DNA from 3 places in the Neobacillus pocheonensis genome. Region 1 is predicted to be linked to each of the others. Evidence: riboswitches for the same ligand, from Rfam matches in the RefSeq annotation. Region 1 holds a riboswitch; each other region holds the start of a gene.
What was found. A riboswitch is a leader RNA that binds a small molecule or an ion and turns the genes downstream of it on or off. The one in region 1 is predicted to bind S-adenosylmethionine.

Region 1 (2,267 bases):
CAGGAGTGTGGATCCAGCGGAAACCAGGTAAATATGGAACGCTTCCATCAGGAGGGAGCTTTTCAACATTCGCTCCGAGATTGATTGGCTCATTTGGAAATAAAGGCGACATTTTCGCAACCATTCCTCCCTCAACGGTAGGATCTGGTTCTGGATAACTCTGCTTATCTGTTAGGTAGGGTAATTCATATTCGTGGGCAAATACAGGGATTTGCCAATGATTCACCAGTTCAATAATCGCACCGACATGGTCGAAATGTCCGTGTGTGAGAATAATCGCCTTTGGTCTGCTTCCAGCACCAAAACGCTCCTCTGTAACCGAAATGATTTCATCAGAGGAACCAGGCATACCTGCATCAATCAATACAAACTCTTTGGATTCCGGATTGCCAACTAAACAAATATTAACAATCTGAATGGTGTGACAATACAAATCTGGCAAAACAGATACCCCAACTCCACTGCCAATAGAGGTAGCCGGAATGAATTTATAATCATCTCCATAAGATAACTCTTTATCCATTAAAAATGAACTCCTTGTCATTTGATAAATGGTTCTTGAGTAGTTTTTTCCCAGCGTACAGTAAATATTCTTGTTACAAATGTATAAACAAAATAAATTGTTAAAATATTTTAATTAATTATATTGACTAATCCCTATTGGTATAGTAGGATTAACCTCATCAACAATCAAATATCGCTTATCTAGAGCGGCTGAGGGACTGGCCCGTTGAAGCCCGGCAACCTGCGATTGAAAGGTGCCAATTCCAGCAAAATGTTATTCATTTTGGGAGATAAGGTGTTTTACATATGTAAAGACGCCTTTCCTCGATGGGAGAGGCGTTTTTGTGAAAAGGGGGGCGAATTATCTGAAACCATCAGAATGGCAAGAAATTGCTTCGCATCTTGAGCAAATGCTTGGCACCTTAAAATTTGGTTCCATCACCCTAGTGGTTCAAGATGGCAAGGTAATTCAAATTGAAAAAAATGAAAAAGTACGTCTTCAATCAAATAAACGCGCTGACTAGAAAACTAGAGGCGGTCTCAACCATAAATGGATGGAAGACTGCTTTTTTTGTAGACTGAGAGGAGGTTTTTAAGCTATGACAAGTACAGTTACTTATGAAAATTGGAATCAGATTTCAGATTCATTTTCAATAGAAGATGAAACAAAGGGAGCTCGCGGTGTTTTAGAGTGGGCCTATAACAATTATTCAGAAGAGAAAATTGTTTATGCTTCCAGCTTTGGAGCCGAAGCAATTGTTTTAATCGATATCATTCATCAAGTGAAACCGGATGCCCATATCGTTTTTCTTGATACGGGACTGCATTTTTTAGAAACCTATGATGTCATCGATAAAATCCAGGCCCGTTTCCCAACTTTAAATATTGAAAAGAAACAGCCTGCTCTTACATTAGATGAACAATCTGCACAGTATGGGTCAGCCTTATGGAAAAGAGATCCAAACCAATGCTGCCAAATTAGAAAAGTAATTCCGCTTAGGGAAACTCTGACGCAAAAAGAAGCTTGGATTTCAGGTCTTCGCCGCGAGCAGTCACCAACGAGGCAAAATACACAATTTTTAAACAAGGATGACAAATTTCAAAATATCAAAATTTGTCCGTTAATTCACTGGACATGGGATGAAGTTTGGGATTATATCCGTGCGAAAGACCTTCCATATAACGAATTGCATGACCGTAATTACCCAAGTATCGGGTGCTTCCCTTGTACCCAGGCTGTAAGTGCAAACGGTGATTCCCGTGAAGGGCGCTGGTCAGGAAGTAGTAAGACTGAGTGCGGTTTACACTCATCATAAGGAGGGGGTTCTAACGCTTACAGTCGTTGCTGTTACTATCGGATTGTTTTTTGCAGTGAATATCGGTGCCAGTGGTGCGGCGGCGTCTATGGGAATTTCATACGGTGCCGGTGTGGTAAAAAAACAGCTGGCCTTGCTCCTGTGCGGAATCGCTGTTTTTCTCGGCGCCTGGCTTGGCGGCGGAGAGGTAGTCAAAACCATTGGCAGCGGGATTGTTCCAAGCAAAACCTTTACAGATTCCATTGCCTTAATTGTTTTGGCTTCGGCAGCGTTGTCGTTGTTTTTAGCAAATACATTTGGGATCCCGCTTTCCACCAGTGAAGTAGCAGTTGGTTCTGTGGTTGGTGCAGGGATTGTCTACCAATCTGTTTTCGCAGGAAAGCTTTTGTGGATTGCCATCTTTTGGCTTTTAACTCCATTTGCTGCTTTTCTGATTGCGATTATTGC
Region 2 (2,267 bases), on a different contig from region 1:
CGGCAAATCCAATTGCGTCTTCGAAAAATTTAGATAAATTAAATTTTAAGAATTCTGCTGTTTTTGCTAGAGGTTCTTTATTTTCTATTTCCCATAAATGAGTATACTCCTCTTCAAAAACATTCCAAACTGTTTCAATGTGATTGATAAAAGTCTCACGATTAGGAACATTCACAATGACCTGGAAAAGAAGATTGGCAAATACTTGTGCAATATCAAATCCCGCCGGTCCGTAAAAGGCAAACTCGGGATCAATTACCTTTGTTTCCGAATTATCTGCAAAAATACTTCCTGTGTGCAGGTCACCATGAAGAAGTACCTCTGAATCAGTTAAAAATGCCTTTTTCAATATATTGACTTGCAGCTTTAATTCTTCGTCCTGCCAAAGTCCTTCGACTGCTCCTCTTAATCCTGCTTCGAAGTTATTTGTTTCTGCATCATAAAATGGATCAGTAAAAATTAAATCTTCCGTAATTTTGCAAAGCTCAGGATTAATAAATTGATGAACTCTTGCTTTTTTTGCACCAGGTCCTAACCCGTAATCCGATGTATAAAATAGAGTTTTAGCAAGAAACTCGCCAAGATGTTGAGAAATTAACGGGTAGGTTTCCCCCTTAATAAAGCCCGTTCTTGCAATTGAAAGGTGAGACAGGTCCTCCATTACTGTTACTGCGAGTACATCATCCGTGTAATAAACCTTTGGTACATAATTTGGGGCAATCTCTCCAAACGTTTTTAATGCATCTGCTTCAATTTTTGCTCTTTTTAGGGTTAAAGGCCAACTTTCTCCAACAACCTTTGCGTAAGGGAGAGCCTGCTTGATGATAATGCTTTTCTTATTCTTTTCATCCACGATATGAAATACAAGGTTAAGATTGCCATCACCGATTTCCTTGCAAGTTAGCTCCGCACTATTAGTAAAAATATTTAAACTTAAGGCTAGTTTAATTGCAGCGGTTTCAGTTAACGGTTGATAGGTTTGTTGTTTTAATAGACTCATTCTTTTTTTCTCCTTTTTTTGGAGGCTTTGATTGCGCCATATTGCGCTAAAAAAGCCTCTTTCTTGTTTAAAAGAGGCTTTGATGACATACAAGTCTATCGCACCTCTTATCTTTCAGAAAGAAATCCTTCTGTTGGAATTAGCACCGTGCCTTTAGGGGATTTCACCCTAAGCGAATTAATTCGCCCCATTAAAAAATGGTATGATGGTCGGTTGCTGGGCTTCAAAGGGCCAAATCCCTCAGCCAGCTCGTGATAAGAGTATCTAATTTTTTAATTATTCAATCTGATTAGTACTATAACAGGATAAAAAGATTAGTGTCAATACTTTTTGAAAATTATTTATAGTTTTCAGGTTTTCGATCTTCAAAAATGGGAATCAATTTACGAATCTCTTTTACAGAACCAAGTTCAATCTCCACTGTTAAGATTTCTTCCTTTTCTCCTGCTTCAGCAATAATTTCGCCCCATGGGTCAATAACGATAGAATGTCCGGCGAACTGGTTTTTTGGGTCAGCCCCTGATCGATTACAAGCAATCACAAAGCATTGATTTTCAATGGCTCTTGCAATTAATAGTGATCGCCAATGAGATAAACGGGCCGCTGGCCACTCTGCAACGACAAACAGGGCTTCAGCGCCATGCGATGTATGGGTACGAATCCATTCTGGAAAACGGATGTCATAACAAATAACACCAGCAAATGGCTGGTCCTCCAGTCTAAATAACCCTTTTTCGTTACCAGCTTCTAAATAGAGATGCTCATCCATCAGTTTAAACAGATGGAGTTTGCTATATTGATGAATGAGTTGACCTTCATTGTTTACAATGAGAAGCGTGTTTTTCACGCCACTTTCTCCTTGATTGGCGACGGACCCGCCGACAAAATGAACGTGATGTTTCTTGGCTGCGTTTTGGAGGAATTGTATGGTTTGGCTGGCGCCGATGTCTGCAATTTCATTTAGTCGTGTCAAATCATACCCCGTTGTCCATAATTCAGGAAGAACAATAATATCTGGTTTATTTGCCATTGCCTTTTTAATAAGCAAATCTGCTGATTGATAGTTTTTTTCAGGATTACCAAACGCGATATCCATTTGGAGACAAGTAATTTTCAATTTCAAGTTTCCCACCTCTTTGAAAGTTCGGAATTTTTACTTTACAAGCTGTTATAAAAGTTATATCATTTGTGACTAGAATTTCAAGAAAAATATGAATTAAGCAGGTGAGAGCAGTGAAAGAATTTCCACCATCACAACTTTTAAATA
Region 3 (2,267 bases), on a different contig from region 1:
TTCGCATGAAAGAGCATGTGGCCAATACTAATCAAGTAGTGGAATATTTGTTAAATCACCCCGCTGTTGAGTGGGTCTCTTATCCAGGGCATGCTTCACACCCTGATTATGATTTAGCTAAAAAGTACTTGCCAAAAGGTGCGGGATCTATGGTTATTTTCGGTATTAAGGGTGGAAAAGAAGCAGGGGCGAAACTGATTGATGCTCTTTCATTATGGGCGCATGTTGCTAATGTTGGGGATGCAAAGAGTTTAATCATTCATCCGGCTAGTACCACACATCAGCAGCTGGATGCGGAAGGACTCAAAGCAGCTGGTGTATCAGAGGACTTAATCCGTTTATCGATTGGAATTGAAAATGTTCAGGATCTAATTGAGGATTTAGAATCAGCGATTGAGGCGTCAACTGGGTTAACGTCGATAAAGGCCAATGTATAAAATTTCCTAAATTATTTTTTCAGAAATTTCATTGACACTCCTTTTTATCCGTGTTACGATAGCTTTTGTGAAATAATTACTTAATCGATTTAAAGTGTTAATTGAATATAGGATGCTTGATGCTCTTATCAAGAGAGGTGGAGGGATGTGCCCGATGAAGCCCGGCAACCGTCAATTTATTGAAATGGTGCCAATTCACACAAAGCGATTGCTTTGGGAGATGGGAGAAAGGATTATATTAATGATGCCTTTCTGCCTGCGCAGGAAGGCTTTTTATTTTCCTGAAATAGGAATCATTCCAATGGAACAATCAAACCCTATATTCAAGTAGTAGGTTGCAATTTCAGAATTTTAAGTAAACAGGATAAAAAGTAGGTGAAACCATTCAATGATTTCGATAAAAAATGTCCGAAAAATCTTTCCTTCGAAACAGGGGCAGCTAAAAGCAGTTGATGATGTCAACCTAGAAATTAAAGAGGGAGAAATTTTCGGAGTGATTGGATATAGCGGCGCAGGGAAAAGTACCTTAATCCGGATGCTCAATGGACTTGAACTTCCAACGGATGGTACGGTTACGGTGGCAGGTCGCGAAATTTCAAAAATCAAGGGAAGCGAGTTAAGGAAGGCGCGCCAGGAAATCAGCATGATTTTCCAGCATTTCAATCTCCTATGGTCAAGAACCGTTAGCGATAATATTGCCTTTCCATTAGAAATCGCCGGAGTCCCAGCCTCTCAAAGGCAAAAAAGAGTTAACGAGCTAATTAAGTTGGTTGGTCTTGAAGGCAGAGAAAATGCTTATCCTTCTCAACTTAGCGGTGGGCAAAAACAAAGGGTCGGTATTGCCAGAGCACTTGCCAATAACCCTAAGGTATTACTTTGTGATGAGGCTACCTCAGCGCTCGATCCTCAAACAACGGATTCAATCCTAGACTTATTAGTCGATATCAATAAACGGCTTGGATTAACAATCGTTCTAATCACGCATGAAATGCATGTCATCCGAAAGATCTGCCACCGGGTAGCTGTCATGGAAAGCGGGAAAGTCGTGGAGATTGGACCAGTATTGGATGTATTTAAAAATCCAGAACAGGCCATTACCAAACGCTTTGTACAACAGGTAACAGAACCGGAGGAAACAAAGGAAACTGTTGATCATTTGCTTGAACGATACCATACCGGACAAATCGTCCAGTTAACTTTTGTTGGCGAATCAGCAGAGCAGCCAGTGATTACAAATTTAATTCGTCATAACAACGTGACGGTTAATATTTTGCAGGGGAAAATTTCGCAAACGCAAAGCGGTTCATATGGAACCCTCTTTATTCATCTTGATGGGGATGACCATGAAGTCGACAAAGCCGTAGACTTTATCCGGTCGCAGCAGGTTGGAGTGGAGGTGGTTGTAAATGATTAAAGAATATTTTCCAAATGTTGATTGGCTAATTTTGTGGCAGGAAACAAAAAATACCCTTTATATGTCGGGGATTTCAGTCCTAGCAACCTTTATTTTAGGGACCCTGCTCGGATTAATATTATTTCTTACTTCAAAGGGAAACCTATGGGAAAATAAACCGATTAACGTGGTATTCAGTGCGATCGTTAATATTTTCCGCTCCATACCGTTTATCATCTTAATCGTGTTATTAATTCCGTTAACAACGATATTGGTTGGATCGATGATTGGCGTTAATGCCGCCTTGCCTTCACTAATTATTGGGGCTGCCCCGTTTTATGCGCGGATGGTGGAAATTGGCCTTAGAGAGATTGATAAAGGGGTTATTGAAGCAGCCCGTTCAATGGGAGCAACAACTGGCACCATCATTTGGAAGG

Region 2: another riboswitch for S-adenosylmethionine. It lies ahead of mtnK (S-methyl-5-thioribose kinase); the one in region 1 lies ahead of ABES02_RS22855 (YezD family protein).
Region 3: another riboswitch for S-adenosylmethionine. It lies ahead of ABES02_RS11385 (methionine ABC transporter ATP-binding protein); the one in region 1 lies ahead of ABES02_RS22855 (YezD family protein).

Annotation. Positions count from the first base shown of each region.
Region 1 covers NZ_JBCNAD010000044.1:26,041-28,307, reverse strand. The annotation lists gene ABES02_RS22860 (MBL fold metallo-hydrolase) at 1-523, opposite strand, end outside; SAM riboswitch class I at 699-801, shown strand; gene ABES02_RS22855 (YezD family protein) at 915-1,028, shown strand; gene ABES02_RS22850 (phosphoadenylyl-sulfate reductase) at 1,104-1,820, shown strand; gene ABES02_RS22845 (inorganic phosphate transporter) at 1,795-2,267, shown strand, end outside.
Region 2 covers NZ_JBCNAD010000038.1:137,461-139,727, forward strand. The annotation lists gene mtnK (S-methyl-5-thioribose kinase) at 1-1,000, opposite strand, end outside; SAM riboswitch class I at 1,105-1,261, opposite strand; gene ABES02_RS20955 (carbon-nitrogen family hydrolase) at 1,338-2,123, opposite strand; gene ABES02_RS20960 (pyridoxal phosphate-dependent aminotransferase) at 2,234-2,267, shown strand, end outside.
Region 3 covers NZ_JBCNAD010000020.1:260,964-263,230, forward strand. The annotation lists gene ABES02_RS11380 (O-acetylhomoserine aminocarboxypropyltransferase/cysteine synthase family protein) at 1-437, shown strand, start outside; SAM riboswitch class I at 560-664, shown strand; gene ABES02_RS11385 (methionine ABC transporter ATP-binding protein) at 826-1,851, shown strand; gene ABES02_RS11390 (methionine ABC transporter permease) at 1,844-2,267, shown strand, end outside.